4 regions of the Streptomyces sp. NPDC048718 genome follow, and region 1 is predicted to be linked to each of the others. Evidence: riboswitches for the same ligand, from Rfam matches in the RefSeq annotation. Region 1 holds a riboswitch; each other region holds the start of a gene.

Evidence for each region. A riboswitch is a leader RNA that binds a small molecule or an ion and turns the genes downstream of it on or off. The one in region 1 is predicted to bind cyclic di-AMP.
Region 2: linked by a shared signal. The riboswitch ahead of ACGFRB_RS23095 (transglycosylase SLT domain-containing protein) and the one ahead of ACGFRB_RS21210 (M23 family metallopeptidase) in region 1 are both predicted to bind cyclic di-AMP.
Region 3: linked by a shared signal. The riboswitch ahead of ACGFRB_RS31885 (transglycosylase family protein) and the one ahead of ACGFRB_RS21210 (M23 family metallopeptidase) in region 1 are both predicted to bind cyclic di-AMP.
Region 4: linked by a shared signal. The riboswitch ahead of ACGFRB_RS12990 (M23 family metallopeptidase) and the one ahead of ACGFRB_RS21210 (M23 family metallopeptidase) in region 1 are both predicted to bind cyclic di-AMP.

What each region holds. Positions count from the first base shown of each region.
Region 1 is NZ_JBICVG010000010.1:265,066-269,734, reverse strand. Features, by position in the region: gene ACGFRB_RS21220 (hypothetical protein) at 1-467, shown strand, start outside; gene ACGFRB_RS21215 (aldo/keto reductase) at 607-1,551, opposite strand; gene ACGFRB_RS21210 (M23 family metallopeptidase) at 1,731-2,969, opposite strand; cyclic di-AMP (ydaO/yuaA leader) riboswitch at 2,981-3,127, opposite strand; gene ACGFRB_RS21205 (PP2C family protein-serine/threonine phosphatase) at 3,329-4,669, opposite strand, start outside.
Region 2 is NZ_JBICVG010000012.1:157,025-161,693, forward strand. Features, by position in the region: gene ACGFRB_RS23085 (MFS transporter) at 1-1,328, opposite strand, end outside; gene ACGFRB_RS23090 (helix-turn-helix domain-containing protein) at 1,325-1,864, opposite strand; cyclic di-AMP (ydaO/yuaA leader) riboswitch at 2,387-2,545, shown strand; gene ACGFRB_RS23095 (transglycosylase SLT domain-containing protein) at 2,549-3,223, shown strand; gene thpR (RNA 2',3'-cyclic phosphodiesterase) at 3,340-3,957, shown strand; gene ACGFRB_RS23105 (ABC transporter ATP-binding protein) at 4,203-4,669, shown strand, end outside.
Region 3 is NZ_JBICVG010000025.1:50,505-55,173, forward strand. Features, by position in the region: gene ACGFRB_RS31875 (septum formation initiator family protein) at 71-541, opposite strand; gene eno (phosphopyruvate hydratase) at 950-2,230, opposite strand; gene ACGFRB_RS31885 (transglycosylase family protein) at 2,661-3,461, opposite strand; cyclic di-AMP (ydaO/yuaA leader) riboswitch at 3,465-3,638, opposite strand; gene ACGFRB_RS31890 (transglycosylase family protein) at 3,897-4,669, opposite strand, start outside.
Region 4 is NZ_JBICVG010000006.1:35,765-40,433, forward strand. Features, by position in the region: gene ACGFRB_RS12980 (pitrilysin family protein) at 1-988, shown strand, start outside; gene ACGFRB_RS12985 (M16 family metallopeptidase) at 1,015-2,382, shown strand; cyclic di-AMP (ydaO/yuaA leader) riboswitch at 2,672-2,837, shown strand; gene ACGFRB_RS12990 (M23 family metallopeptidase) at 2,850-3,620, shown strand; gene ACGFRB_RS12995 (HPr family phosphocarrier protein) at 3,912-4,193, opposite strand; gene ACGFRB_RS13000 (GNAT family N-acetyltransferase) at 4,407-4,669, shown strand, end outside.

The sequences.
Region 1 (4,669 bases):
TGGAACGGCTGCGGCCGGGGGACCGGGTCGCCGGGACGCTCTGGCGCGGGAGGGTCGTGGCGCTCGCCACCGCCGAGGCCCGGCAGGCCACCCTCGACGAGCCGCGCGACGAGACCCGGACGAGTACGGGCATCGCCACCGGACTGGGCCTGCTCGCGATCCTGTCGCTGCGCTTCGGTCTGCGGTGGTTCCGCGCCCGCCCGGACCACCACCTTCCTCACCGCCCTCACCACGCCCACCCCTTCGACCACCGGCCGGCGGCCCTGGTGAGGACCGCCGTGCTCACGGGACTGGCCGTGTTCCTCGGCTGCCTCGCCCTGGGCGCCGTGGCGCAGGTGCTGGAGCTGTCGCGCTGGATCGTGCCCGCCCTCGCCGCACCGGCCACGCTGCTCCCGGTCCGGCCGGCGGGCCGGATCCGACGGGATCCGGGGCCCGGACCGGGCTCTCCCGTACCCACCGGCTGCTGAACGAGCCGAACGGGACGGCGGGACTGCGGGACCGGCCGGGGCGGGGCGGCAGGGCCCGGGCGGGCCATCGGCCCCGTACCGGAGCGGATTCAGCCCGCGTTCAGGCCCGGCCCCGCCCCCGGAACGGCTCGGACGCAGCTCAGGCGGACGCGGCCGTCAGCGTGCTCAGTTCCTCGTCCGTCAGCTTCAGTTCGGTGGACGCGAGAAGCGCCGGAAGCTGCTCGACCGTACGGGCCGAGGCGATCGGGGCGACCACGGTCGGCCGGGAGGCCAGCCAGGCCAGGGCCACGGAGGCGACCTCGGCGTCATGGGCCTCGGCGACCTTGTCGAGCGCGGTGAGCACCCGCTGTCCGCGTTCCGTCCCGAGCAGTTCGAGCGGCCGCTGGGAGCGGGCGCTGTCGACGGTGCGGCCCGGCCGGTACTTGCCGGTGAGGAAGCCCGACGCGAGCCCGAAGTACGGCACGGCCGCGAGTCCGGCGGCCTCGGCGGTGTCCTGGAGCGGTCCCTCGTAGGTGTCGCGGGAGACCAGGTTGTAGTGCGGCTGGAGGGCCACGTACCCGGTGAGGTTCTCCGCCTCGGCGAAGTCGAGGGAGGCGCGCAGCCGTTCCGCCGAGATGTTGGAGGCGGCGACGGCCCGGACCTTGCCCTCCTTCACCAGCGCGTCGAGGGCGGTGACGATGTCCTCGACCGGGACGGACTCGTCGTCGAAGTGCGTGTAGTAGAGGTCGATGTAGTCGGTGCCGAGACGGCGCAGGGACTGCTCGGCGGCGGCCTTGATCGTCTCCGGCCGGAGCCCCTTGTAGTCGGCGTGGGAACCGGCCTTGGTGGCGACGAGGATGTCGGAACGGTTGCCGCGCGAGGCCAGCCAGTGGCCGATGACGGTCTCGGACTCGCCGCCCTCGTGGCCCTCGACCCATTGCGAGTAGACGTCGGCGGTGTCGACGAAGTTGCCGCCCGCGGCGGCGTAGGCGTCGAGGACGGCGAAGGAGCCCTCCTCGTCGGCGGTCCAGCCGAAGACGTTGCCCCCGAGGGAGAGCGGGAAGACGTGCAGATCGGAAGTGCCCAGTCGGCGAAGGGAAGTCATGGGTCGATCTTCCCCCCGCGCGTCCGGGCCCGCTCCGTTTCCATGCCCGCCTCTTCGGCCCCTGTCACACCGACAGGGGCCGGGCGGCTCGGAAGGCGCACAGGGGCGTAGGCCGAAGAATCCCGAGGAATCCGGGCGGCCCGGGGAACCTCGGAGGGCCTCGGGGCGCCCCGGGGAGGTCAGACGGTCAGGCCCTTGGAGCGAAGCCAGGACGCCGGGTCCAGGCGGGAGCCGTCCCCGGTGTGGACCTCCAGGTGGAGGTGCGGGCCGGTCACGTTGCCGGTGGCGCCGACCCGGCCGATGGTCTCGCCGGTGCCGACGGACTGCCCGACGCCCGCGGTCATCGAGGACAGGTGGCAGTACCAGATCTCGGTGCCGTCCTCGAGTTCGAGGACGATGCGGTAGCCGTACGCGCCGGACCAGGCGGCCGACTTGACGGTGCCGCCGTGCACGGCCTTGACCGGCGTACCGGTGGGCGCGGCGAAGTCCAGACCGGTGTGATAGCCGGAGGACCACATCGAGCCGGGCACGCCGTAGGTGGAGGTCAGCACGTACGACGAGGTCGGCAGCGCGAAGCTGGCGGCGAGCTTGGCCAGGCGCTCGGCCTCCGCCTTCGCCGCGGCCTTCGCCTTGGCTTCCGCCTCGGCCTTCTTCTTAGCCTCGGCGGCGGCCTTCTCGGCGGCGTCGGCCTTGGCACCGGCTTCGGCGGCGGCCTTCTCCGCCGCCGCCGTCTCCGCCGCGGCCTTCTCGGCGGCGTCGGCGGCCGCGTGCTGCTGCTCGGCCTGCTGGAGGATGCGGGCGCGCAGTGCCTCGCCCGCGTCGGCCGCGGTCTGCGTCTGCGGCTGAGCACCGGCCTCGGCGCCGCCGGCGGGGGCGGCCTCGTCGGCAGGGGTGGTGTACGTGAGCGCGGTGAGCGGCTGGGTGTTGGCGTTGCCCGCGACGGCGGCGGAGTCGCCCTTCTTCGCGTCACCGTTCATCAGCCGTCCGACGCCCGGGAGTTCGGACACGTCGGGCAGCTTGACGTCCGGCAGGCCGACGTCCGGCAGGGCTATGGAGACCGGCGGCTTCTGCTGCGCGGAGGCCAGGCCGCCGGCGCCGACGGCGGCGATCACACCGACGCCGAGCACGGTGGAGGAGCGGGCAAAGTTGGAGCGCTTGGCGACGCGGTGCCGGCCGCCGGAACGGCTCTGGGCCCGCAGGGAGTCCTCGGTGGGGTTCCACTCCTCGGCCGTCCCGGTCACCCCGGCCGTGCTCTCGGTCCCGCCAGGACCGTCGTAGGCACCGTACGAGTTGTACGAGTCGTTCGGGTCGTACGCGCCATTCGGGTCGTACGCGTCGTTCAAGTCGTACGAATCATTCGGGTCGTACGGGCCATACGGGGAGAAGGGGGCTTGCGGAGTGGGGGGGTTGGACGCCACGGAGGCGCTCTCCTTTCCTTCCTTCTCGCCTACCGGGTTAGCTGACGGGTTCGGAGCAGGAAGGTCTCCTACGGGCGAGCCGCACGGGTGCGGCGGGGCCCGATTCACCCCATGTGGTGGTTCCCCGGTTCCCTGACGGGATTCGGCGCGTGCGCACGGTGCCGCCTCTTGCGACGGCTGGGACGACCGCGCTGCGTTATCGAACGTTAATAGACGCGGGTGAGGGATTCCAAGCCGTCCCCTGTGATCATTCATTGAAATGGGAGGGAATAGCCCAAGTTGAGGCCTCTTCAGAAAGGTTTCGACGAACACCTTGCATATGACGGTGCCTCAGTCGTTACCTGAGGGAGATCTCTCGACTACACCCTGTCATCACCCTGGTCGCCCTCGCCGCCCTCCGGTAGGCCGGTCCCGGGCAGACTGCCCGCCTCGCCCGCCCCGCGCACCCCATCCGCCCCATCCACCTCATTCGCCTCATGCGTCTCATGCGCCCTCGGGCCGTCCGCCGGCACCACCGGCATCGTCCGCCGCCGCTCCGGCTCCCCCACCCCGGGCCGGGCCACCGCGAGCAGCGCCATGTCGTCCGTCGTCCCGCCGCCCGTGTGCCGGCGCACGTCCGCCACCAGGGCGTCGAGGAGTTCCTCCGGCCCCGGGAAGATCCGTCCCGCGAGCCGCTTCGCCGGATCGTAGAAGACCCCGTGCGCGTCCCGCGCCTCCGACAGCCCGTCCGTGTAGAACAGCAGCGTCGCGCCCGGCGGATACGGCGTCTCGTCGGCCCGGTCCGGCCACGCGGCCACGTCCCCCAGCCCCAGTGGCAGCGCCGGCACGCTCGGCCGGAGCGGCAGCAGCGCCCCGTCGGCGTACAGCAGCAGCGGCTCGGGATGCCCCCGGTTGATCACCCGGACGAACCCGGCGCATTCCCCGGGCCCGCGCGGCCTCGCCGGGTCCGCCGGAGCCCCGGGGAACTCCGCGAGGACGGCCGTCGTGAAGCCCTCGAACGCGTCGAGGTCGTCGCGCCGTTCGCCCTCCCGGGCCAGTGCCCGTTCGAGCCGCGCCGCGACCCCCGCCAGCGTCGCCTCCTGCTCGGCCGCCTCCCGGAACGCCCCGATGACGACCGCCACCGCCTCCACCGCGTCCATCCCCTTGCCCCGTACGTCGCCGACCACCACCCGTACCCCGTGCGGGGTGCCCTGGACCGCGAACAGGTCGCCGCCGATGAACGCGCCCGCCTGCGCCGCCTCGTACCGGGCCGCGATCCGCAGCCCGCGGATCCGCTCCTCCGGCTCGGGCAGCACCGCCCGCTGCGCCGCCTCCGCGACCACCCGGGCCGAGGCCAGCCGCTCGCCGCTGCGCTGGACCACCCGGCTGATCAGCACCGCGAGCGCGGAGACCGTGGCGACGGTGAGCGTCTCCGTGATCGAGACGACGTCGTTCGTCTCCTTGTGGAAGAAGAGCAGGCCCGTACTGGCCATGACGGCGGCGAGGCCGGTCAGCAGGGTGGTACGGGTCGAGAAGAACGGGGCGGCGATCAGCGGCGCCGCGGGAAGGAGCGGCGCCGCCGTGTACATGGGCGGGGTCAGCAGGTCATATGCCACCCCGCCCGCGATCACCAGCGCCGGGAGCGCCCGCAGAAAACGCCGGACACCGCGGTACGGACCGTCGTACGAGCCGGGGTCGCCGCCGTTCCCCCGGCGCCGGCC
Region 2 (4,669 bases), on a different contig from region 1:
CCGCCGACGGCCTCCGGCGCGGACCCGGCGGCACCGACGGGCGGCACATCCGCTGCCCCGCCGTCCATGCCACCGCTCCCGACGGCCCTGCCGGCCCCGCCGTTCCCGACGGTCAGCGCACGCACGTCCTTGCTGCACAGGGCCGCGACGGTGGCGAGCACGATCAGGAGCCCACCCCCGAGCAGCGTCGTCCGCGACCCGAACCGTTCGGAGAGGACACCCGCCGTCATCTCGCCGAGGGGCAGCGCGAGGATCGAGCCGAGCATGTCGTACGAGTAGACCCGCGCCAGCCGGTCGGCCGGCACGTTCTCCTGGAGCGACAGATCCCAGGCGACCCCGAACTGCTCCAGCGCGAGACCGTTCACGAACATCGCCCCCACCAGCAGCGCCAGGGGCGCCGCCTCGGCCAGCGCGAGCAGGGGCAGGGCGTCGAGCACCACCACGGTCACCCCGATCCGCAGAGCGTGCCGGGAGCGGGAACGGCCCACCAGGAAGCCGCCGATGAGCGCGCCCGCCATCTGGGTGGCCAGCACCAGGCCCCAGGCGGTGCGCCCGTACACGCTGTTCGCGAGCGTCGGCCCGAGCACCTGGATACCGCCCGCCGTCACGGCGTTGACCACGAAGAACTGCAGGACCACCACCCACACCCAGGTCCGCGCGGTGAACTCCCGCCATCCTTCCCGCAGTTCACGCAGCGGCCGGGTGGGCGTGCCCTGGGCCGCCACGGGCCGGGGCACGTGTACGCCGTGGTACGCGAACGCGGCGGCGGTGAACAGGACGGCGTCGGCCGCCATGCCCCACCCCGAACCGGCGAACGCCGTGACCATGCCGCCGCCGGAGGCGCCGGCGATCATGCCGAGGTTCACGCCCATCCGGCTCAGCGCGTTGGCGGGGCGCAGTTCCCCGGCCGGCACGGTCTGCGGGACCAGCGAGGCCGACGCGGGCATGGACAGGGCGGACACGGCGCCGTTGACCACACTCAGCGCGACGAGCACCCCGAGCGAGGCGGAGCCGGTGAGCAGGGCCAGTGCGGCCGCCGCCTGCGCGGCGGCGGCCGCCAGGCTGGAGCCCTGAAGGATGAGGGCGCGCGGCACCCGGTCGGCGAGGATGCCGCCGAAGAGGACGAGGAGGACATTGGCGACCGACCGCGCGCCGACGACGAGCCCGACGTCGATCGCGGAGCCGGTCAGGTCCAGGACGGCGAAGGCCAGGGCGATGGGGGCCATGGCATTGGCGCAGTGCGTCAGCGTGCGTCCGGCCACCAGCTGGCGAAAGCTCCGGTGGCGCAGGGGAGCCGGCACGGAGGACTTCCCGGTCCGGGCGCTCACTCCGCCGCCTCCCTTTGGGCCATCTCGAACAGCAGGACCGTCGCGCTGGCCCGGACGGTCCCGGGCGTGTGGGGTGCCTGCGCGGCGTCGTGCATCAGCACGCCCAGTTCCTTGGCGAGGTGCCGGACGCGCTCCCACGCCTCGGGGCGCAGCCACAGCTCGGCGTCGGTGAACGCGCCCGGTGTTCTGGGGACCAGTTCGCGGCTGCGGCGCTGCAGCTCCTCGGCGACGGCGGCGGCCAGGACCGTGTAGTCGTCGAGCGATCCGCCGGGTACGGCCTCGCCGCTCGCCGGGTCGTGCCGGTATCGCTTGGCCCGCCCGCCGCGTACGGACGTCTCCTCGGCCAGCTCCAGCAGACCGGCGGCCAGCAGATGGCGCATGTGGTAGCTGACGTTCGCCTGGGACTCGCCCAGCTCGCGCGCCGCCTCGCTGGCGCTCATGGCGTTCGCGGTGAGCAGGGACAGCAGCCGCAGCCGCAGGGGATGAGCCAGCGCGCGCAGGCCGCTCAGCTCCGCACGTCTCTTGTTGTCGGGCATGGCCAGGAGTATCGAGGCCCTTCCGGTAACTGTCAAACACTTCTTTTGGTGTCGTTCACCAGGGACGATCCGGTGCGGAGTGGCCGGGGGAGCGGGGTGGGGCGTTCGTGGAACCGGTCACGGAATCGGCCGCGGAGCCGGCTCGGACCGGCCCCCGGGCTGATCGGCGCCCCGCTCCGCTCGGCACGGGAGTGTGGACGGCAAGGGCGATCCAAAGCGCTACAAAACGGACAATATTGCGATATTTCTCTTCAGTGTCGATATCGAGCGTTAAGCCCGCCTTGGCGTCATTGTGCCGTAAGTGATTCAGGTCACGGCCGGTCCCGCCCGCCAGGCGCTGGCGTGCCGTCAATTCGAGGTTTTCGGAAAGCGATTGACGGGTCGGCTGATCGGACGGAAAAGATCATTCTTTCGAATCATCTATAGACGATCTTTACTGTCTCTTTTCATCTTGTTTTCGGTCTTCCTTTTCGCATACGGTCACGCCTCAGCCAGACGGAACGCCGAATCCTGCCGCCGTCCGGACATCACCCACCACCACCCGGCAGGAGCGGGGGACCCAGGTTCTCCGCCGGCTCCGGTGTTCCGGATCCGGCTTGGGGTGAAGTCGCGCCACGGCGCGACCGGGCATCTCCTGCCCGAACCCGACAGCTCACCTCGCAGGCGGAGGAGAGGACATTCGCCATGCGTGGAATCCGGACGCCCCGACGCGCCCAGCTCACCCGCGGTATCGCCCTGGCGGGCGCCGCCGCCGTCGCCCTGCCCCTGATCGGCGCCACGGGCGCCGCCGCGGCCACTCCCCAGGCCGTCACGGCCGAGAAGACGGCCGTCGCCGCCGCCCCCCTCCACCACTCCGTGGTCGTCGGCGACACGCTCTCCGGCATCGCCGCGAAGTACGCGGTGACGGGCGGCTGGCAGAAGATCTACGAGGACAACAAGTCGGCCATCGGTGCCGACCCCACGCACATCCGCCCGGGCCTGACCCTCACCGTCGCCCCCGCCGTCGTGCAGGCGGCCACGGCCGCCGTGAAGACCTACGCGAACAACCTCGACGGCTGGATCCGTGAGTCCCTCGACATCATGGACAAGCACAACATCCCGGGTACCTATAACGGCATCTACAAGAACGTGATGCGCGAGTCCTCCGGCAACCCGCTGGCGATCAACAACTGGGACATCAACGCCGTCAACGGTGTCCCCTCCAAGGGCCTGCTCCAGGTGATCTACCCGACCTTCGCGGCGTACCACATCGCCGGTACCAAGTTCGACCAGTACGACCCGGTCGCCAACATCGTCGCCGCGTGCAACTACGCCGCCGACCGCTACGGCTCGATCGACAACGTCAACAGCGCCTACTGATCGCGTCCGCGCACTCACCGTACGCATCCTCGCACTGCGCGCCCCGGGTCCCTCCGACCCGGGGCGCGCAGGCGCGGAATGGACCGCGCGGCACAAGACGAGGTACGAAGTCCTCCGTGAACGCACAGCCCCAGGGTGCGACCGTTCGGGTGTTCATCGCCCTGGCGCCGCCCGACGAAGCGAAGGACGAACTGGCGCGGGAGCTGCGGCCCGCCTACGAGGCGTACCCCGCCATGCGGTGGAACCGCATCGAGGACTGGCACATCACCCTGGCCTTCCTCGGTGAGCTGCCGGTCGCGGCCGTGCCGCTCCTGCGGCCCCCGCTCCAGGAGATCGCCGCGACGCGCCGCCCCCTGGAGCTGGCGCTGCACGGCGGCGGGCACTTCGACGAGCGGGTGCTGTGGACCGGTGTCGACGGCGACCTCGCCGGACTGCACCTCCTCGCCGACGACGTCCGCGCCACCGTCCGCGGCTGCGGCATCCCCTTCGAGGGCCGCCCGCTGCGCCCACACCTCACTCTGGCGCGGGCCCGGCGCGGCGACACCGTCTCGGCCGTCGAGGTCGCGGCGGGCCTGGCCGGCTTCACCGGACGCCACTGGCCCGCCGGACGGCTGCACCTGGTCGGCAGCAACATAGGACGCGGCCCCGGCCCGATCCACTACCGCGACATAGCGGCCTGGCCCTTCACCGGCACGGACGTCACGCCGCGCGCCGCCTTCCCGGGCGCGGGCTGACCCGCCCGGACCCCGCGACCGCGTACCCCGGCTGACCCGCCGCCCGGACCCCGCCGCCCCGTACCGCGGCCGACCACGCCCCTCTCCCTTCCGCCTCCCGGGCGACTGCTTCCCCTTCCTTCCCCTCCGCCACCGGCCGGATCGCGCCGCCCGCCCCCGCCCCGGGGAGAAAACGCGTGGACCGCGCGGGCGGGGCGAGGGAGACTGCGGACCCTGTCCTGTCGGTCCGACACAGCAGGGTTGGGATGGAATTGTCTGAATCGACGCGTGTCACCCCCGGCAAGGGGGCGGTGCTGCTCGCCCTACGTCACTACGGACGGGAACTGTCCCGGCTGCGCCGGTGGACCGTGCCCGCGATGCTGCTTCCGGCGCTGGGCAACATCGGCATCGCCTACGTCGCGCCACTGATCGTCGCCAAGGTCGTCGGGCGGATCGCCGGTGACGCGGGCGCGGGCTCCGGGGTCGGCGCCCTGCTGCCGTACGTCCTCGGATTCGCCGGGGTCCTGCTGTTCTCCGAGGGTCTGTGGCGCGTCGGGCTGCACTGTCTGAACCGGCTCGACGCCCATGGCATCGAGCATCTCTACATCGTCGGCATGGACGAACTCTTCGCCAAGGACGCCACGTTCTTCCACGACAACTTCGCCGGCTCGCTGACCAAGCGAGTTCTCAGCTTCGCCTCCCGCTTCGAGCAGTTCGTCGACACCCTCACCTT
Region 3 (4,669 bases), on a different contig from region 1:
TCTGCCTTGCTGAAGTAGGTGGGAGTGGGGGGAAAAGAATAAGGAGCGGGAGGTGGGGCGGGGGCGGGGGTCAGTGGCGGTCGGCGTTGTCCACGCCGTCCCACAGATTGTCGTACCAGGGCTGGTCTTCCGCCCCCCGGTCCGAACGCGGCCGGCTGTCCGCCTCGGGGTCGTTCACGGTGAAGGCGGTCTCGCCGGGCCGTACGTAGTGCAGGTGCTCACGAGCCAGCCGGCGGATGTACGCGGGGTCCTGGAGGCGGGCCTTCTCGTCGCGCAGCTGCTCGACGCGGCGGGCGGCCTCGGCCGCCTTCTGCCGCTGGTCGGCGATCTCGCCCTGCTGGGAGACGTAGCTCCGCATCGGGTAGGCGAGCGCCACCACCATGGAACAGACGACGAGCGCGAGGAACGCGGCGCGTCCCGTGAGCCGGGAGCGGCGGTCCTGGCGGCGGGTCTGGGAACGGTAGACACGGGCGGCGGTCTGCTCGCCGAGCAGCCTGATCCGGGTCGCGGTCGAGAACCGGTCCCGGTCCTTCACGGCCATGTCCTGCGTCTCCCCATCCGTCGCGCCATACGTCGCGGCCCGTCGCGTCCGTCGCGGTCCTTCGCCGATCCGCGCCGGTCCGCGTCGGTACGACACCGATCCGTCGCGGTCCGCCGTGCGCCGGTACGGCCACACGCACGCACGCACGCACTCACGCGCGCGCGTGTCGGCGCGGCGTGGCGCGGGCCGGTCAAACGTACGTCCCCGCACACGGTACGGGACCGGGTGCGGGGACGGACGGAAGCGGCGAGCCGAAGATCGGCCCTGACGGGACATCGCCCCCGGCGAGGGATCGGCCCTGGCGGGAGGATCACCCCTGCCGGGGATCGGTCCTGCCGGGGATCACCCTTGACGGGAGATCGGCCCTGACGGGAGATCACCCGCGCCGGGCGCGGGCCCGCCCGGGTGTCAGCCCTTGTAGCGCGGGAAGGCGCTGCGGCCGGCGTAGACCGCGGCGTCGTCGAGGATCTCCTCGATGCGCAGCAGCTGGTTGTACTTGGCGACGCGCTCGGAGCGGGCCGGGGCACCGGTCTTGATCTGGCCGCAGTTGGTGGCGACGGCCAGATCGGCGATGGTGACGTCCTCGGTCTCGCCGGAGCGGTGGGACATCATGCACTTGAAGCCGCTGCGCTGGGCCAGCTCGACGGCGTCCAGGGTCTCGGTCAGCGAACCGATCTGGTTGACCTTGACCAGGAGGGCGTTGGCGGAGCCCTCCTCGATGCCGCGGGCCAGACGCTCCGGGTTGGTGACGAACAGGTCGTCGCCCACGAGCTGGACCTTGGCGCCGAGCTTGTCGGTGATGACCTTCCAGCCGGCCCAGTCGTCCTCGAACAGCGGGTCCTCGATGGAGACCAGCGGGTAGGCCGCGACCAGCTCCTCGTAGTACTCGGTCATCTCGGCGGCCGAGCGGGACTTGCCCTCGAACTCGTACACGCCGTCCTTGTAGAACTCGGAGGCGGCGCAGTCGAGCGCGAGCGCGATGTCCTTGCCGGGCACGTAGCCGGCCTGCTTGATGGCCTCCAGGATGAGGTCGAGGGCCTCACGGTTGGAGCCCAGGTTCGGGGCGAAGCCGCCCTCGTCGCCGAGGCCGGTCGACAGACCCTTGTCCTTCAGGACCTTCTTGAGGGTGTGGTAGACCTCGGTGCCCCAGCGCAGGGCCTCGGAGAAGGACTCCGCGCCGATCGGCGCGATCATGAACTCCTGGATGTCCACGTTGGAGTCGGCGTGCGAGCCGCCGTTCAGGATGTTCATCATCGGAACGGGCAGCAGGTGCGCGTTCGGGCCGCCGAGGTAGCGGAAGAGCGGCAGGTCCGACGCCTCGGAGGCGGCGTGCGCGACGGCGAGGGAGACGCCGAGGATGGCGTTGGCGCCGAGCGAGGACTTGTCCGGGGTCGCGTCCAGGTCGAACATGGCCTGGTCGATCAGGCGCTGCTCGGTGGCGTCGTAGCCGACAAGCTCCGGGCCGATCTGCTCGATGACCGCGAGGACGGCCTTCTCGACACCCTTGCCCTGGTAACGGTTGGGGTCACCGTCGCGAAGCTCCAGGGCCTCGAACGCACCGGTGGAGGCGCCGGACGGAACGGCAGCACGACCCGTGCTGCCGTCGTCGAGGCCGACCTCGACCTCGACGGTGGGGTTGCCTCGGGAGTCCAGGATTTCCCGGGCTACGACGACGTCGATGGACGGCACGAGCATCTCCTTCTGGGATGTGACGCTGAGTGTGACGCATGCGCAAGGTCTCGTTCGCCTTGCGACAAGAGCCTAACCGGCGCGGTGGCGACGGCCACCGGGCGCCCGCCCCCTAAGACGAAAAAGGACCCGGGGGCATGCACATAGGGACGAATCCCCTGGGTTACTCATCGGTATTGATCCGGAGGAAAGCGGCGGGCGAACCCGGAATCGGACCGATGACGGCCGGCTCGGGGAGCCCGAACCGTGAACGGCGACGATGAACCGCGGCCATGAACCGCAACCGCGAACCGCGACGGCGAACCGCGATCGGCCCGGAGCACGCGCTCCGGGCCGATCGGGGACGGTCACGGGGTCACCACGGGGAACAGTCGCCGAACCCACGCGAGGTGCCGCTCGCGAGAGGTGGGGACTCACACGAGCGCGCGACTCACTTCAGGTGGAGCTGCTGGCCCGGGTAGATCAGGTCGGCGTCCTCGACGATGTCCTTGTTCAGCTTGAACAGCTGCTGCCAGCCGCCCTTGACGCCGTTCTCCTTGGCGATCTTGCTGAGGGTGTCGCCGGAGACGACCTTGTACTCGCCGTCGCCCTTCTTGACCTTCTTGCCGGTCGGGGTGGTGACGGTCTTCTTGGCGGCGTCCTGCGGAGCGGCCTGCGGGGCCTGGCGCTGCGTGCCGCGGGTGGTCGGCTGCTCGGTGGAGCGCTGCGGCGCGGTCATGGAACCGGTGGCCGAGCCGGCGGAGGAGCCGGTGCTCTTGCTCGCCGAGGACGAGGAAGAGGAGGAAGTGCCCGCCGAGGACGACGAGGACGACGACGAGGAAGAAGACGACGAAGACGACGAGGCGGAGCCCGAGTACGCGGCGCCGGAGAGGCCCACGCCACAGCTCGGCCACGCGCCCTTGCCCTGGCCCGCCAGGACCTTCTCGGCGACGGCTATCTGCTGGGTCTTCGAGGCCAGGTCGGCACGCGAGGCGTAGGAGGTGCCGCCGTACGCCGCCCAGGTGGACGCGGAGAACTGGAGGCCGCCGAAGTAACCGTTGCCGGTGTTGATGGACCAGTTGCCACCGGACTCGCACTGCGCGACGCGGTCCCACTCGGCGGCGGTGGCGGCGGAGGCGTTGCCCGCGGCCATCAGCGGGGCGGCGACGGCGACGCCCGCGACGCTCGTCAGCGTGATGACACGGGTGGCCTTGGAGGGACGACGGTGTTTGCCCTTGCCGGAAAACAGCATGGAGATTCTCCTCACCGACGCCTACGAGGTGAGCTGTCGGGTTCGGACCTGTGAGTTGTCCGGCCGCGTGTCCTTGCACGCGGCTCCACCCCAAGCCGGTCGTCGGCCGTCTGTTTCAACGGCCGGGCCCGGCGCTTACCTTGGGTCCCCCGCTCCTGCCTTCGGCGCATGACGCGACGACTGTTCCCATCGGCCGGCGGCAGGATTCGGCGTACCGCCCGACGGGGCCCGCGGTGGCGAGCGGTCATGACCGTAGACACAGACCGGGGAGAAGATCAAAGCCCATCAACCCGGAAAAATCGCCCCTACTTGCTCCCCGTCAGGGGGTGTTTGCGCAGGTGAGGGGCGATTCGATCACAGCCCACGGCGCCCGTGCGCCCGTTCGACAAGAGAGATCCATATCTCACTGCGGCATTACGGACATTCAGGCCCTGACTACTCGTCGGACGAGGAGTTCTGCGACCCCAGCTTGAGGCTCTGACCAGGGACGATGAGGTCGGGGTCGGAGCCGAGCTTCTTCTTGTTGGCGTCGTAGAGCGCGGACCAGCCGCCCGCGAGACCCGTACGTCGCGCGATCTCCGTCAGACTGTCTCCCGGTCTGACGGTGTATTCGTCCGCCTTGTCCGCGGTGACGGCGTTTCCAGCCACGACCGCACCCTTGGCGGCGCTGCCTTCGCCGCCCTTCCCGCCCTCGGCGGCATCGTCGGCGTCGTCGGCGTCGGTGTCGGCCGGGGCGGCGTGCCGTCCCGCTTCACGCGCGGCGTCCGAGCCGTCCGTACCTTCCGGCGCGGCGTCACCCCGGTGCTTGCCCTTGCTGTCGCTCTGGCCCTGCCCCTGCCCCTTGTCCTGGCCCTTCGCCTCGCCCTTCGCCTGACCCGGGGTGGTCGCCCCGGGCGCGGTCGGCAGACCCGGCGTCACGGACGTGTCCGGGGCGGCCGGAGCGGCCGGGGTCGTGGGCACGCTCGGGGTGGCGGGGGCGCCCGGGAGGCCGGGCAGCTGGAGGACGCCGGGGATGGCCAGGAGGCCGGTCGGCGCCTGCGGGAGCGAGACGCCCGGCGCGGTCGGAGCGAAGGGGGTGACCGCCGGCGCCGGGGTGGCCGGGGCAGCCGGGGTGGCGGAGGCGTCGGGGGTGCCCGGGGTGGCCGTCCCGCCCGGGTGCGAGTCCACGGAGCCACCGGGGGCGGCCGGGCCGCCACCCTGCCCGTAAC
Region 4 (4,669 bases), on a different contig from region 1:
CTCGCTGCTCGCGGCCCTGGACGACGAGTCCATGGAGAACCAGCGCGACGTCGTCAAGAACGAGCGCCGCCAGCGCTACGACAACGTGCCGTACGGCACCGCGTTCGAGCGTCTGACCGCCCTCGCGTACCCCGAGGGCCACCCGTACCACCACACCCCGATCGGCTCGATGGCCGACCTGGACGCGGCCACCCTCGAGGACGCGCGGAGCTTCTTCCGCACGTACTACGCGCCGAACAACGCGGTGCTCTCCATCGTCGGCGACATCGACCCGGAGCAGACCCTGGCCTGGGTCGAGAAGTACTTCGGCTCCATCGCCGGCCACGACGGCAAGCCCGCGCCCCGCGACGGCTCGCTGCCGGACGTCATCGGCGGGCAGCTGCGCGAGGTCGTCGAGGAGGAGGTCCCGGCGCGTGCGCTGATGGCCGCCTACCGGCTGCCCCACGACGGCACGCGGGAGTCCGACGCGGCCGACGTGGCCCTGACCATCCTGGGCGGCGGGGAGTCCTCCCGTCTCCACAACCGGCTGGTCCGCCGCGACCGTACGGCCGTCGCCGCGGGCTTCGGCCTGCTGCGGCTGGCCGGCGCGCCCTCGCTCGGCTGGCTGGACGTCAAGGCCTCCGGCGGTGTCGAGGTCCCGGCGATCGAGAAGGCCGTCGACGAGGAGCTGGCCCGCTTCGCCGCCGAGGGCCCGACGCCCGAGGAGATGGAGCGCGCCCAGGCCCAGCTGGAGCGCGAGTGGCTGGACCGGCTCGGCACGGTCGCCGGCCGTGCCGACGAACTGTGCCGGTACGCGGTGCTGTTCGGCGACCCGCAGCTCGCGCTCACCGCCGTGCACCGGGTCCTCGACGTCACCGCCGAGGAGGTCCGGGAGGTCGCCCAGGCCCGGCTGCGCCCGGACAACCGCGCCGTCCTGGTCTACGAGCCGGTGACGGCCGACGGCGCCGACGACAGCGACAGCGACGAGGAAGAGGGAGCGGACCAGTGACCGAGGCCGCCGCGTCTTTGGCAACCATGACGTTCCACCCGCAGCCCCAGCCGGGCCTCGCCAAGCCCTGGGCCTTCCCGGCCCCGGAGCGCGGCACGCTCGGCAACGGGATGACCGTGCTGCGCTGCCACCGCCCCGGCCAGCAGGTGGTGGCCGTCGAGGTGTCCCTCGACGCCCCGCTGGAGGCCGAGCCCGAGGGCCTGGACGGCGTGGCCACGATCATGGCCCGGGCCCTGTCCGAGGGCACCGACCAGCACTCCGCCGAGGAGTTCGCCGCCGAGCTGGAGCGCTGCGGCGCCACCCTTGACGCGCACGCCGACCACCCCGGCGTACGGGTCTCCCTGGAGGTCCCGGTCTCCCGGCTGCCCAAGGCGCTCGGCCTGCTCGCCGAGGCCCTGATCGCGCCCGCGTTCGCCGAGTCCGAGATCGAGCGCCTGGTGCGCAACCGGCTCGACGAGATCCCGCACGAGGCGGCCAACCCGGCCCGCCGGGCGGCCAAGCAGCTCTCCAAGGAGCTGTTCCCGGCCGGTACGCGCCTGTCCCGGCCGCGCCAGGGCACCGAGGAGACGGTGGAGGCGATCGACGCCGCTGCCGTGCGCGCCTTCTACGACGCGCACCTGCGGCCCGCCGCCGCCACCGTCGTGGTCGTCGGCGACCTGACCGGGGTCGACCTGGACAAGCTGCTCGCCGAGACCCTGGGCGTGTGGACCGGGGCGCCCGCCGCGCCGCGTCCCATGCAGGGCATCACGGCCGACGACACCGGACGGGTCGTCATCGTGGACCGCCCCGGCGCCGTCCAGACGCAGCTGCTCATCGGCCGTATCGGCGCCGACCGCCACGACCGGGTCTGGCCGGCCCAGGTGCTCGGTACGTACTGCCTCGGCGGCACCCTCACCTCCCGGCTCGACCGCGTCCTGCGCGAGGAGAAGGGCTACACCTACGGGGTACGGGCCTTCGGCCAGGTGGTGCGTTCCGACGCCGAGGGCCACGGTGCCTCGATGCTGGCCATCACCGGCTCGGTCGACACGCCGAACACCGGCCCGGCCCTCGACGACCTGTGGAAGGTGCTGCGCACCCTGGCCGCCGAGGGTCTGACGGACGCCGAGCGCGATGTGGCCGTGCAGAACCTGGTGGGGGTGGCACCGCTCAAGTACGAGATGGCGGCCTCCGTCGCGGGCACGCTCGCCGACCAGGTCGAGCAGCACCTCCCGGACGACTACCAGGGGCAGTTGTACGCGCGCCTGGCCGAGACCGGCACGGTCGAGGCCACGGCCGCCGTGGTCAACGCCTTCCCGGTGGACCGGCTGGTCACCGTGCTCGTCGGTGACGCGGCACAGATCGAGGAGCCGGTGCGGGCCCTCGGGATCGGCGAGGTGACGGTCGTCACCGGCTGAGCGGCCGACCGACCCACCCGACCGACCTGACCCGGCCGGGGAGTGACCTGACCCGGCCGGCCCGGCCGATCCCGTGGGCTCGGCCGGGCCGACGGTGTGGACGGCTGAGAGAGGGACCCTGACGACCCGGTTCGTCAGGGTCCTTCCTTATGTCCGAATTGACGGCCTGTGAGGCCGAATGCCCTGTGGCATGAATAACAATGAGGCGCCTCTGTTTGGCGATGGACAGATGATCGGCCTAGCGTCGATGCGGCTGTCCGCCCTTGCACGACGCCGCGTCCGCGGCACCGGGCAGCCATCGCCGAGTCCCCGTCAGGCGCGAGCCTGGGGAGCCGGGGACCCCTCACGTCCCCTGGGGTGAATCGGACGCCTTCGCTCTCTCGCGGAGGGGCCCGTAGGAGACCTTCCTGCTCCGAACCCGTCAGCTAACCCGGTAGGCGAGAGGGAAGGAAAGGACCAGCCTTTTCATGGCGTTCACCCGTGCCACCGGGAAGCATCGTGCTCCGAGCCGGATGGCGCGCCGCGGCGCGGGCATCGCCGGCGCGGCGACTCTCGCCGGTGCCGGCGTCATCGGCTCTCTGGCCTCCCCGGCGCTCGCCGCCGACGCCGAGGACGGCTCCCTGGAGGACACCGGCCTCACCCGGGTGGTCACCGAGGAGTCCCTCGCCAAGCACGTCGACGCCCAGGCCGCCGCCCAGGAGAAGCAGGCCTACCAGGCCGCCGCCCGCGCCAAGGCCGCCGCCGAGGCGAAGCGCAAGGCCGAGCAGCGCGTCAAGGAGATCCGCGAGGCCAAGGAGCGCGCCGCCCGCGACGCCGAGCGTAAGCGCCTCGCCTCCTTCCAGCTCCCTGTCGCCGGCTCGTACGTCTCCACCGGCTACCAGACCGGCGGCGCGCTGTGGTCCTCCGGCCACCACTCCGGTATCGACTTCCACGCCGCGTACGGCACCAAGGTCGTCTCGGTCGGCTCGGGCACCGTCGTCGAGGCCGGCTGGGGCGGCGCGTACGGCAACAACATCGTCATCAGGATGAACGACGGCACGTACACCCAGTACGGCCACCTCTCCGCCCTGCGCGTGTACGTCGGCCAGAAGGTCACCCCGGGCGAGCTGATCGGCATCTCCGGTTCCTCCGGAAACTCCACCGGCCCGCACCTCCACTTCGAGGCCCGCACCGGTGCGGAGTACGGCACGGACATCAACCCGATCTCGTACCTGCGGGCCCGCGGCGTGGCCGTCTGACGGTCGTCCCCCGGGTGGCCCGGTGGGTGATCGCATCCCGCGATCGCGCGCGGCGCATCACGTGACGAAGCCCCGGCTCGAAGGAGCCGGGGCTTCGGTGTGCGCGGGGTCGCGGTGCCGGGAGTGCGGTGCCAGGGTGTGCGCGGGGCGCGGACATGCGAAGAGCCGCGTCCCTCCGGAGGAGCTGGAGGGGCGCGGCTCTCGTCGCTTAATCGCCGAACAGCCGAACCGCCGAACAGCCGAACCGCCGCCGAACCGTCGCCGGGTGACGGCGGGGTGACGGCGGACGGGTCAGACGGTCTCGGGCAGCTCTTCGAGGCCCTCGGCGACCAGCTTCGCGAGGCGGTCGAGCGCGATCTCGGCGCCCTCGGCGTCCGAGGCGAGCACGATCTCCTCGCCGCCCTGGGCGCCCAGGCCGAGCACCGCGAGCATGGACGCGGCGTTGACCGGGTTGCCGTCGGCCTTGGCGATCGTCACGGGGATGCCGGAGGCCGTGGTGGCACGGACGAAGATGGAGGCGGGGCGGGCGTGCAGGCCCTCGGCCCAGCCGACGTTGACGCGGCGCTCAGCCATGTGGTTGCCCTTCAACTCTCAGCGGTTGTCTAGACCAGTCTCTCACGGGTGGCGAGAGACCCGGCCTTGAACCGCCGGGCGGCCCCTGGGGTGCCCCGTCCGGCCCTCCCCACAGCGCCCGGCGCCCGCCCGCCGCGCGACCGGTGCCACGGCTCCGCCGCGACCCGAGTCACCACTCGTGTCAACGCCCCGCGCCGGTCGTAGTCTTTCCCCATGCAGAGCGCGTCGGAACAGCCCGCACAGCCGGAACACGCCTACCCCGACCACTGGGAGGCGGACGTGGTCCTGCGGGACGGCGGCACCGCGCGCATCCGCCCCATCACCGCCGACGACGCCGACCGGCTGGTCGGCTTCTACGAGCACGTGTCGGACGAGTCGAAGTACTACCGCTTCTTCGCGCCCTACCCCCGGCTGTCCGCCAAGGACGTCCACCGGTTCACCCACCACGACTTCGTGGACCGGGTCGGGCTCGCCGC